Regions from separate parts of the Thermoanaerobacterium thermosaccharolyticum DSM 571 genome, predicted to be linked through region 3. Evidence: predicted binding sites of a transcription regulator. Region 3 holds the regulator's gene; each other region holds the start of a gene.

Region 1 (4,300 bases), 1.1 Mb from region 3:
ACATATTCTAGTGCAACATTATCCCACATCATTGACTTTCCATAAACCTTCATTTTCTCCTCCATAAGTTGTCTCTTGTGAGGGTTTTCTATGGCAAACTTTATACATTTCGCTATAGAATCTGGATCTTTAAAATTAGCCAATAATCCTCTGCCATCGCTTAAAATTTCTTCAGCATATTTGTACGGCGTCGAAACTACTAGTTTTCCTAGCCCTGCGGCATATGCCAGTGTCCCACTTACAGCCTGTTCTCTTCCAATGTACGGTGTCATATACACATCTGAAAGTTTTAAATATTCTACAATCTCTCTCTTTGTTAAATATTTATTAACAAACTTTACATTATCGTTTAAATTAAGTTCATTGACACGCCTTATTAGAAAATCTCTATAAACTTCACCATCAGACTTGACTATGTTAGGATGCGTCTGTCCAAGAATAAGGTACAGTATATCAGGATGTTCTTCTTTTACCTTTGCAATTGCTTCTATGCCATATTCTAATCCTTTGCCGGGACTTATGAGTCCAAAAGTGCTAACAACAAATTTATCGTCTATATTATACTTCTTTCTCAAACTTTCACTTGACAATGTAGGCAGATTCGGAACACCATGGGGCAAAACGGCTATCTTTTTCTCATCAACACCGTACACATTTAAAAGTAGTGGAATTGTATTTTTGGCCATAGTGACGACTCTTTTGCTTTTCTTACACAATTCTTGCAAAATATACTTCTGCTTATCTAATGGCTCTGATAATATAGTGTGAAGCGTTACAACATAAGGTATCTTCAAATTATTTATCAGATCAAGGATGTACTCGCCCCATTCTCCACCATATATCCCGTACTCATGCTCAATTACTAATAAGTCAATTGAAGAATCATTCAATTTTTCAGCTAATTTTATATAACTATTCCTGTCATGCTGCTGCAATTCATAAATAACATCATCGTCGTAATCATATTCTCTATCATTTATAGCAATTACCTTTGGCTCGTTTATTATTTTAATATCTTTAAGTTCATTTACTAAATCTTGAGTAAATGTTGCTATACCACATTCTCTAGGAGGAAATGTACTTAAAAATGCTATTTTTATCTCTTTATTCTTCACCATTTCCATCACCTCTATCAACTTACTGCATAATCATTAAAATTATTAGCATAAACTTCATCTACAATCTTTCTCATTCCATCAATAATGCTATTTGAGGCAACAACTGCATTTATTAAATTTACATTTTTGTTAATTTTCACATTGTCCCATATGATGCTATGCCTTATTATGCTGTTAGATCCTATGTGAGTATTGTCACCTATAACAACGTATGGTCCAATATTTGCTTTTGCATCTATTTTCACATTGTTCCCTATAAAAATTGGTTCTACTATCTTTGCTGAAGGGTCTATCATAGTAGTTTTGCGTTTAAAATTATAATCTCTCACATCAACGAATTTACAATTATCTTCAAAAATATCAAAGTGAACTCTTTTATATTTTTCAATAGTACCTATATCTATCCAGTATCCATCATACCTATATGCAGCCATGCTGCATCCTTTTGAAAGAAGTTTGGGATATGTATCCCTCTCTATCGACACAACTTCATCTTTTGGAATTTCGCTTAATAGCTCAGGCTCAAACACATATATTCCGGCGTTTATCCATTTAGAATTTGTCTCATATGGTTTCGGCTTCTCCTTAAATGCCGTAATGAAATCATTATCGTCATATTCAATTACACCGTATTGAGACGGATCTTCAACTTTAGTCATAGCAATCGTAGCTAAAGCATTTTTTGACTTATGGTATTCTACAAGATTTTTAATGTTCAAATCACAAATGATATCTGAATTGAGAACTATAAAAGTATCATCAAAAAAATCTTCTGCATTTTTTATAGCACCGCCTGTACCAAGAGGTATATCTTCTTTAATATAAGAGACTTTTACGCCTAATTTTTCACCATCTCCAAAATATTTTTCTATATGATTCGATTTATAACATGTACTTATAACTACTTCATCTACACCTTGATGCTTTAATCTTAAAATGGTTGACTCTAACAAAGGCTTTCCCATTATGGGTACCATAGGTTTAGGAAGAAAATTTGTTAGAGGTCTTAGTCTTGTCCCTAATCCTCCCGCTAGCAATAAAGCTTTCATTCGAATTCCTCCTTTATCTCTATTTAGTTTTTAAAATTTAGAATTTATAAATGTGTTATAGAGTATAACATAATGTGTGCTAAATGTGATGATATTGTATTATGTTTGATATTAGCACTCTAACTGAACGGCTGCTAACAATTAAAATTATAATCCTATAAATTCCATATGTCAAGAGTGTTAATTATTTATGTAAATGTTTAATTAATAACTATAAAATCGAAAGTGAAAGAAACTGACTAGGCTTTATGTTTTAAATGAATCCTCCATCAACTGTTAAAACTTGTCCTGTTATAAATGAAGATTCATCAGACAATAAAAAAGATACAGCTTTGGCAACTTCATCTGGAGTTCCTAGCCTTTCAAGAGACGTCCTTGATGCTAAATCCTCAATTATATCAACCGATAATTTCCTGTTCATTTTCGTATCAATGACTCCTGGTGCTACGCAATTGACACGGATATTTGATGGTCCTAATTCTTTTGCCAACGCCTTAGTAAAAGCTATAATACCACCTTTTGCAGCCGAATAATGTACTTCACATGATGCGCCATATATTCCCCACATTGATGAAATATTTACAATAGCACCTTTTTTATTCTTTAGCATATATTTTAAAGCACTTTGTGTACAGTTAAATGCTCCACCTAAATTTATATCCATCATATGTTTCCATTCGTCCTCTGTTATGTCCATAAAAGGTTTTATCTGTGAAATACCAGCATTATTAACCAGATAATCTATCCGCCCAAATTTATCAAAGATATCTTTCATCATCATTTCCACTTCTGATCTGTTGCTTATATCCGCTTTAAATATATCTGCATAACCTAATTCTTCTTTTATGTGCCTTCTTAAATTATTGGCACTCTCATAGTCGCTGTTATAATGAATTGCAACACATCCGCCTAATTCTGCAAGTTTTTTACATATAAAAGAACCAATGCCACCTGAACCTCCAGTCACTACTATGACCTTTCCATTAAACATAAAAACATCCTTTCATATAGCCAAAAATAAAAAATATTTACTAATAAATAGGTTATACAAATACAAAGCAAAAATCAATATCATATAAAAATATGGTGTATGAAACAAATATACACCTTTAATTTTTTAATCATTTTTTGATAGCTTCTACTGTATTTTTAGTCGTACTGTAAAGTCCTGATGCACCAAGGCCCATAGCAGTACCCAGCAATATACCTTTCAATGTATCTCCTGGAGCTATGTACAATATTCCGAGAGCTATTCCAAAAACTAGTTATACTAAGGCAGAATACTTTTTTGGTAATCCAATTTGTTTTACCACCTCAACCAAACCAATTATAAGAGGTATCAGTGATACATCATAGACATCCATAGGTAAGCCCCCTAAAATTATACGTTTCTAATATCATTATATTATATCTTGTCTTTATTAATGCATAAAAATAAAAAAGACTTCGCGCAAGCGAAATCTTTACAAGTCTATTTGGAGCGGATGACGGGATTCGAACCCGCGATCCTCGGCTTGGGAAGCCGATGCTCTACCACTGAGCCACATCCGCAAAATATTCTTTTTTAAATACAAAAATGGCTCCTCAGGTAGGGCTCGAACCTACAACCTACCGGTTAACAGCCGGTTGCTCCACCATTGAGCTACTGAGGAATATTTTAATTCCGGCAGCGACCTACTCTCCCGAGTAATCAGTACCATCGGCGCTGGAGGGCTTCACTTCCGTGTTCGGAATGGGAACGGGTTTTTAACCTCCGCTATTGCCACCGGAAATCTTTTGTTCATTTGTCCTTTTACATCTTTCGAAAAAATCTTATCTAATAAATACTTTTTTCGAAAAATATTATCACAAGTGAACTATTAATTGCGTTTTCGTTATATACTCGGCGAACGCAGTGCGGTGAGGCGTTAAAAGCCGTCACAACGCATAGACGGCTTTAGCCGAGCTAACGTAGTGAGCCGTTAGTATATAGAAAACACAATTTGTGAACGGTGATAATATTTTTCGCTATATGCTTTTAAATGAACTTTGAATACTGCACAATGCTTCTTTGGTCAAGTCCTCGACTTATTAGTACCGGTCAGCTCAAAGTATTTCTACTCTTACACCTCCGGCCTATCTACCTCGTCTTCT
Region 2 (4,300 bases), 910 kb from region 3:
TTGCCCGGTTATTTTTACATCATATCCATTCCTGCTCCTGGAGCTGGTGCTGGCGGATTCTTCTCTGGTATGTCTGCAACAACTGCTTCTGTTGTCAGTATCATCGATGCAACAGATGCAGCATTTTGCAGTGCTGATCTTGTAACTTTTGTAGGATCAACTATACCTGCCTTTAACATGTCTACAAAGTCTTCTTTGTACGCATCATAACCAAATGATGTATCTTTTGACTCTTTGATCTTCTCGATTATCACCGAACCATCTACGCCAGCATTTCTTGCAATTTGTCTTACAGGTTCTTCTAATGCTCTCAGCACAATTTGAGCACCTGTTCTGAAGTCACCTTCCAGTGAGTCAACAACCTTTTGCACATCTGGTATAACATCCAATAATGCTGTACCGCCGCCAGGTACTATACCTTCTTCAACAGCAGCTCTTGTAGCAGAGAGTGCATCTTCTATTCTGTGTTTCTTTTCTTTTAACTCTGTTTCTGTAGCAGCACCAGCTTGAATTACCGCAACACCACCAGATAGTTTTGCAAGTCTTTCTTGTAATTTTTCTCTATCGTAATCAGAAGTTGTTTCTTCTATTTGAACCTTTATTTGATTGATTCTATTCTTTATGTCTGCAGCATTTCCTGCGCCATCAACTATTGTAGTATTTTCTTTTGTTACTTTTACTTGTCTTGCACGACCAAGCATATCTAATTTTGCTTCTTTCAAATCGAGACCTACTTCTTCAGAAATTACTTGACCACCTGTTAAGATAGCAATATCTTGAAGCATTTCTTTACGTCTGTCGCCAAATCCCGGAGCTTTTACAGCAACACATGTAAATGTACCTCTTAATTTATTTACAACTAATGTTGCCAGTGCTTCACCTTCAACGTCATCTGCAATTATTAAAAGCTTCTTGCCTTGTTGCACAACTTGTTCAAGCAATGGCAACAAATCTTGAATGTTTGACAACTTCTTGTCTGTGATAAGTATTAGTGGATCGTCAAGAACAGCTTCCATCTTGTCTGTATCAGTTACCATATACTGTGAAATATATCCTCTGTCAAATTGCATACCCTCAACTATTTCAATTGTTGTATTCATTGATTTTGACTCTTCTACTGTTATTACACCGTCTTTACCGACTTTATCCATTGCTTCTGCTATCAAGTTACCGATCTCTTCATCTGCAGCAGAAATTGATGCAACATGTGCAATAGAATCTTTTCCTTCTACAGGCTTAGAAATATTCTTTAATCCTTCAACGGCAGCATCAACAGCTTTTGCCATACCACGCCTTAAAAGCATCGGGTTAGCTCCAGCAGCCAAGTTTCTCAAGCCTTCTAAAACCATAGCTTGTGCCAGCACTGTAGCTGTTGTCGTACCATCACCAGCAACATCATTCGTCTTTGTTGCAACTTCTTTTAAAAGCTGTGCACCTTGATTTTCAAAAGGATCTTCTAATTCAATTTCTCTTGCTATTGTAACACCATCATTTGTTATAGTTGGTGAACCGTACTTCTTATCTAATACAACATTGCGGCCTCTAGGTCCCAATGTAACTTTTACTGTATTAGCAACAGCATTAACGCCTCTTTCTAATGCCTTTCTTGCATCTTCACCGTATAATATTTTCTTCGCCATTTTTTCTACCTCCTTATTCAACTATAGCTAATATGTCGTTCTGTCTTAAAAGAAGATACTCTTCACCGTCTAATTTAACTTCTGTTCCAGCGTATTTCGAAAATATTACCTTATCTCCAACTTTGACTTCCAGCTCGACTCTTTTGCCATCTATGTATTCTCCAGAGCCGACAGCAAGCACTTCACCTTGTTGAGGTTTCTCTTTTGCAGTACCAGGTAATACGATACCGCCCTTTGTAACTTCCTCAGCTTCAGTAACTTTTACGACAACTCTGTCGCCAAGTGGTTTTAATCTCATAATATCCCTCCTTGAAATTTGTTAGCACTCATTCATGACGAGTGCTAATCATCACACTTTTTATATTAGTTTAATTACAAGTTCATGGCAAATCTCAAATTCCACTAATTTTTGCTGTTTTAAACGATTATTATAGATTTTTCCCATTTATCTTTTAATTATACCGTTAATATTCAATTTACGCAAAAAATGCAGGTTTTAGTTACCTGCATCATCTATATCCTTTTTATCGTTTATATCACTATTTGTATCGCCATTTGCACTTTGCTGTTTTAAATAATTAATCATATTGTACATAAACTGTTGCTGCTCCTTCGTAAGCATTGATTTCAGGCTATCTACAACAGCCGACTGCTGTGATGTCAAACCTAGATTTTGTTTTTCGCCATCTTCATTGCCATCGTCAGCATCCTCATGAACATCAGCAATTTCATTTAAATTATTTACATCCGACTCAATTTCTTCTGCTTTTTCAATGTTTTTAGGAGTATCCACTGAATCACTCCTTGTCTTGGATTCCGTATTGCCTTCTTTTTTATCTTTATCTACACTTTTTTTTGAATTCATTATGTTTTCTGCCTTATTTAAAGCCTCTACAAGTTTTATGTTTTTTATTATCTTCTCAGCCATGTCCTGTTTATCATCCGGAATAACTGGTTTTAAAGCTTCAAATATATCTAAAATTTTATCTATAACATTGTTTTTATTATCTTCTATCTCATATTTTTTCATCTTTTCATTGAGGTTTTGTATTCCTTCATGAAGCTTAATAAATTTATCTATTATTATTTGCTTGTCTTCTTTCATATAAGGTTTTACTGCTTTAAGCATTCCTATTTGGTCAAAATGGTCTTCTTGAATTTCTGTTCCTTGATTTTGATATTCAATCAACTGCTTATGGCACTCTAGTATTTCTGCTATCTTTGTAAAAATGTCTATATAATATTGTTCTCTTCTGTGCAAATATGGTTTTACACTTCCCATAAAGTTTTTCCCTTTTTCAATAATCTCAAATATATCTAAATTACTTTTTATTTCATCATCTGTTTTGCTTTCTAATTTATTATCTTGCTTATTCTGATATGTTTCTTCGTATTCAATCACTTCATTTTCTTCTTTTTTCTTTAAAAGCAGCTTTTCTTTCTCAAAGCTTATTCCGTCAAAAATTTGAAACCTAATAAAAAAAATTATAAACAGTTCAATTATTAACACCTTTAATAATCTTTCTTTATCCACAACCAATCCCCCACTTTTAAAATTATCTTCATAACCTAATATATGTATAGGGCAGGCTCATTATCACCTGCCCTATATTTTTTATTTCTCATCCAACACAAATATACCTGGGACGAGCAAGAAGATTATCAGGATCACAATGATAATCCAAATCCATCCGCCGCCCCACGCAGCTCCTTTCCCTTCAGGCATATGAAAACCCCCTTTATTTTTTGGCCTCATGGACCTAATACATTATACGTATTGAGTTTTATATTGTTACTAGATATTCATAGTCGCCAAAGACCATAAAAATCGTCTAGCTTTTTTGCGAGGTTTATCCTGTTGTAATACTACCAAAAGCACGAAAAAAAATAGTAAATCTTCAAATTCAAATTTGACATCTATTATAACTGTCAATATAACAAAGAAAAAAAGCAGTGAATTCCCTGATATAGTCATAAAATCAGCTCCAATTAATTAATTTTAATTCATTATATTCTAATTGCGACATTATTGATATTGATTTTAATTTTTATATGTAACAATAAATGGTCCTACCGTAAGATAGGACCATTTATTTATTTGACTTGATTTAAGAATAATCCCATTCCACCGTCCATAATTATGACTAATAATACGAAGAAGAACAGCAATGTTTCCATTGACCATGATCCGCCAAACCATCCGCCGCCCATTAGGACAACAAGTATTAAGAAGAAGAACAGCAAATTGCTCTCGCCAAATACTGAACTTGTTCCAGCCATAATAATCCTCCTTTAAAATTTTTAGATTTGTACTAAGCCTTAGGCTCTTCTAATATAAAACCAGGTACAAACAAGAAGATAAGAAGTATTATTAATATTATCCAAATCCATCCACCGCCAAACCATTCTGCACCTTTTTCTGTGGGCATATTAATATCCCCCTTTCGCAAGAATATATGTCAGGTCTTTTTGACCTAATACATAATATGACACCATCAATATTTGTGACACTTTTATTTTAAAAACTATCAAAAATTTGTCTTGAACATATTCTGATATAAGAAAGGGGGATTCAAGTATGGATATAGTTTCTGCTTTAATTTTGTCAGGCGCCATTAAAAACCTTTATCCGAAAAGTAAAATAGACAGTAGATTGCTTA
Region 3 (4,300 bases):
GTTGTTCAAAAACCTCAGTTGCTTGAGCTTCTTGACCAGTATATTAATATTTCTGACTTAATCCCTGTAAATTGGTATTTTCACTATAATAAAGCTACTGGTCGCCCTCATGATAATTCTCTCGATTCAATTGTTTCAACCTTATTGCTGCAAAAGTTACTTTCTATACCAACTATTGATTTACTTATTACTTTTTTGTCATTTTCAAAAGAACTCCGTGATTTTTGTGGGCTTAATACTGTTCCTGATGCTTCTTTTTACTCAAGGTTCAAACAGGATTACTGTGATGACATTGAAGCCTTCTTTCATAAGTTAGTCGATATTACTGAACCTATTTGTCAGGAAATTGGCCAAGCCCTTGAAAAAGAATTAGGCATCAATCCTGCTGAAGTTTATATTATGGATACTACTGGTATTGAATGCTATGTTAAGGAAAACAACCCCAAATTCTTTAATGCTCTTGTTAAAAAGCTTCAATACTTTAACAAGGACAAGTCAAAAGAAGACATCTATAAAATGGCCTATAATCAAATGCCTAAAACTGCTTCTGTTGACCCTAATATTAAATTGCAATATATCAATGGTACTTTCTGTTATGCCCACAAAACTATAGTTGTGTCTAATGCCCTCGGCATTTTAAGACATATGGACTTTTGCGATTACCAGCCGGATTTTAATGATTATACTGATAGCTCTGAGCCCGCATCCCCTGAAGAAGTTAAACTTACATGGGATGGAAAACTGCTTATACCTGCTATGGAGAATTTTTTTGAGCGTCATCGTAACTTTAATATTTATGCTATGACTGCTGATTCTGGCTTCGATGATGTCCCAAACTATAAATATCTCTTTGAGAATCATGGCATTCTGCCTGTCATTGCTCTTAATCCTAGAAATACCAGAAAAAATTTCGGCAAGCCAGGAATTAATGAAGATGGTATTCCTACATGCCCAAAGGACCCATCTCTTCCAATGAAATGGGATGGCTCTTGTAAAGGTAAAAACCGTTCCTTTAGGAACAAGTTTATTTGCCCTAAAACTGAAAAGTTACCTGGTGGCAAATATGTTTGTTCCTGCGAGGATAAATGTACAACTTCCGATTGTGGCAGAATGTTTTATACATATCCCAAAGATAATTATAGAGTTCATACCCCTATTCCTAGAGATACAGAGCAATGGAATCAAATAGCTGATTTTCGACATATCATTGAGCAGGTTATCTCTAGGCTCAAACTTCCCCTGCAGCTTGGTAATCTCCAGGCTAGAGACCGCAAAACCATCAAGGCAGATTTCTTCATGGCTGGTGCTGCGCATCTTATTACTGTTTTACTAGCATACCGTATGGGAGCTATAGATAAAATTCGTTCTGTTAAGTCTATAGCTGCTTAATTCAACAGCCAGCTAAACTTAAGCATCTACCTCATTTGCATAAATCATTGGGGTCTATTTGTCATGCCTGTTTTTTTCTGTTTTCAATGTTCATCAATAAAATTCAGACCTTTCTTGATTAAATGTACTCTCTGGTATACTGTATCTTTCCTATATCTTCCTCTATTGATTGCTATCTGTAAATTTTTATCTCATAGTTTCACAATTACCTAAAAACTTTATTTTGCTACTTTGACCATACTTGGTCTTATTACTTTATTATTAAACATATATCCCTTTTGAAATACCTCAATTATTTCATTTTCTTTTTTGCCCTCTGCCTCTTCCTGCATTACAGCATGATGTTTGTATGGATCAAACATCTGGCCTAAAGACTCTATTTCTTTCACACCCATTTTTTCTAAAATACCTTTAAATTGTCTATAAATTAAGTTAATACCTTCTTTGAAGGACGCATTTTCGCCATTATCATCATATTGCGTCTCAAGAGCTCTTTCAAAATTGTCTATAACAGGCAATATATCTAGTATCACCTGTTCTTTGCCATATTCAATGAGATCTGCTTTTTCTTTTTCTGTTCGCCTTCTATAGTTCTCAAATTCAGCTTTTAATCTTTGAGCCATTTCTAGATACTCGTTAGCTTCTTCCTCTTTCTGTTTTAACCTATTTTTCAATTCTTCAATTTCTCCTTCGTCATTGTTCTTTTCTTCATTTGAATTATCACTTTCCACATTTTTCTCATCTTCACTGGTATTATGAGAAGAATCAATGTCAGCACTATTTTCGCTGCTTAAATTTTCATTATCATGAGAAACATCTTTTGCACTATTATTCTCTTCTTCATTGGTTTGATATTCTATCGTATCTTTTTCTTTATCCAATTGTTTCACCTCTTATTTTCTTGATATATATACGATAAAACTTTTGATAGTTCGTTAGACATCATATTTATCTCATTTATAAGCCTTTTGTAATTCATTCTTGTAGGCCCTATTATGCCAAAAGTGCCAACAATTTCACCATTTATTTTGTAGGTGGATTTTATAATACTTAAATCCCACATTTCTTCAAATTTGCTTTCGCTACCTATAGTGACTTCTATTGAGTCATCCTCAGGTTCCAATACCGAATTCATGATATCCCTGTTATCAATCAAATCAAAAAACGTCTTGGCTTTAAAAAGATCTTTGTATTCAGGAAAATTAAGAATATTAGAAATACCTTCCGAATACAAATCTGTTTCATCCATCTGCTTTAAGCCGTTTAAAATTGTATCTGTAATTTTATCTATAAAACCTATAGCATTGCCAGACTCTTTTTTAATTTCATCCCTTAACGTTTTATCAACTTCTCTTTTTCTTTTTCCAATCATTTTATTATTAATGAGGTTATTTAAAAACTCAAATAAATTGCTATCAATATTGTCTTTCAGGCTTATTAAATAATTTTTCATAATGCCTGATTCTGTCATTACAAGAAGTATTAATTTATTAGAATCAACAGGTAATATCTGTATTCTCTTAATCGTGTTTTCATCAATTCGTGGCATTTTTACTACAATAGTGTGATTAGTAATGCTTGATAACAATTTTGCGTACTTTTTTACAATCTCGTCAATTTCTGCAAACACTTCATTAAAAGATTCAAATTCATAATCATATGTTTCATTTAAATAGTGCTCTAATATATTATTAACATAAAATCTATATCCTTTATCTGATGGTATTCTACCTGCCGATGTATGTGGCTGTTCGAGATAACCCATTTCTTCCAAGTCAGCCATCTCATTTCTAATTGTTGCAGAACTTACACCAAGGTCATAACGTTTTGCTATTGTACGAGATCCAATTGGCTCTGCCGTCAAAATATAGTCATTAATTACTGCTTCTAATATCCTCTTCTTCCTATCATCTAACGGCATATTCACCACCCCAAATTCTATTATTAGCACTCTTAGCTTGAGAGTGCTAATCACGATTTAAAAATACCACTATTGTGGATATTTGTCAATACTCTAAAACAAAAAATCCTCAAACACATTATTTGATACATCTATACCTTTCTGTGTTAACTTAATATTGTCGCCTTCTCTAATTAAAAGATTTAATCCAATATTTTTATCAATAGCATTTTTAAATATCGAAAACATGCTTTTTCCAAATCTAGTCTTAAAATCTCTATCATAAACGCCATCCATCATCCTAAGCCCTAAAAACATGTATTCAGACATTTTATCTTTCTCATCCAGCACATCAATATCTTCAATCGCATATCCTGTACGATTTATCATTTCTATGTACTTTTTTATATCTTTTACATTTCCACATCGTCTATTGTCTACAAAAGAATAGGCCCCAGGGCCAAAACCTATATATTGTAAATCCTTCCAATAGAGTGTATTGTGACGACATTCATAACCCGGTATCGCATAATTGGATATTTCATAATGTTTATAACCATTTTTCTGTAAAAATTCAATTCCATAATGATACATCATCATTTCAAATTCATCATCTGCCGGTTTGATCTTATTTTCTTCATACAATTTATAAAATACTGTTCCTTCTTCCAAAATCAGTCCATAGCATGAAATATGAGTGGGCTTTAATGATACTACATTTGACAATGTTTCTTTAAAGTCATCAAATATCTGATCTGGCAGTGCGTACATAATATCAATATTTATATTATCAAAATATTTAGTTGCCATATCATAATTTTCTATGAAGTCATGTATCGTATGAATTCTGCCTATTTTCTTTAACAGCTTATCCTGCCAAGCCTGCAAACCTATGCTTATTCTATTTATGCCTATTCTTTTATACGTCTTAAGTTTCTCATCGTCAATCAATCCAGGATTTAATTCTATAGATATTTCTGCATCATTGCTAATATCATAATATTTATAAAT

What was found. Region 3 encodes HrcA, which represses chaperone genes, less so after heat shock. Its sites were predicted from a motif close to ATTAGCACTCANNNNNNNTGAGTGCTAAT; they were not measured.
Region 1: TTHE_RS00350 (nucleotidyltransferase family protein) is a predicted target of HrcA. The motif match lies at 2,278-2,306, and genes of this name have one in related genera.
Region 2: groES (co-chaperone GroES) is a predicted target of HrcA. The motif match lies at 1,959-1,987, and genes of this name have one in related genera.

The regions. Positions count from the first base shown of each region.
Region 1 is NC_014410.1:66,282-70,581, reverse strand. It holds gene TTHE_RS00355 (glycosyltransferase family 4 protein) at 1-1,118, opposite strand, end outside; gene TTHE_RS00350 (nucleotidyltransferase family protein) at 1,133-2,167, opposite strand; gene ymfI (elongation factor P 5-aminopentanone reductase) at 2,421-3,158, opposite strand; tRNA gene TTHE_RS00335 (tRNA-Gly) at 3,644-3,718, opposite strand; tRNA gene TTHE_RS00330 (tRNA-Asn) at 3,745-3,819, opposite strand; rRNA gene rrf (5S ribosomal RNA) at 3,829-3,937, opposite strand; rRNA gene TTHE_RS00320 (23S ribosomal RNA) at 4,218-4,300, opposite strand, start outside.
Region 2 is NC_014410.1:2,114,393-2,118,692, forward strand. It holds gene groL (chaperonin GroEL) at 15-1,640, opposite strand; gene groES (co-chaperone GroES) at 1,654-1,938, opposite strand; gene TTHE_RS10575 (hypothetical protein) at 2,137-3,174, opposite strand; gene TTHE_RS10585 (hypothetical protein) at 3,735-3,920, opposite strand; gene TTHE_RS10595 (S8 family peptidase) at 4,219-4,300, shown strand, end outside.
Region 3 is NC_014410.1:1,205,138-1,209,437, reverse strand. It holds gene TTHE_RS05890 (transposase) at 1-1,389, shown strand, start outside; gene grpE (nucleotide exchange factor GrpE) at 1,608-2,270, opposite strand; gene hrcA (heat-inducible transcriptional repressor HrcA) at 2,276-3,310, opposite strand; gene hemW (radical SAM family heme chaperone HemW) at 3,404-4,300, opposite strand, start outside.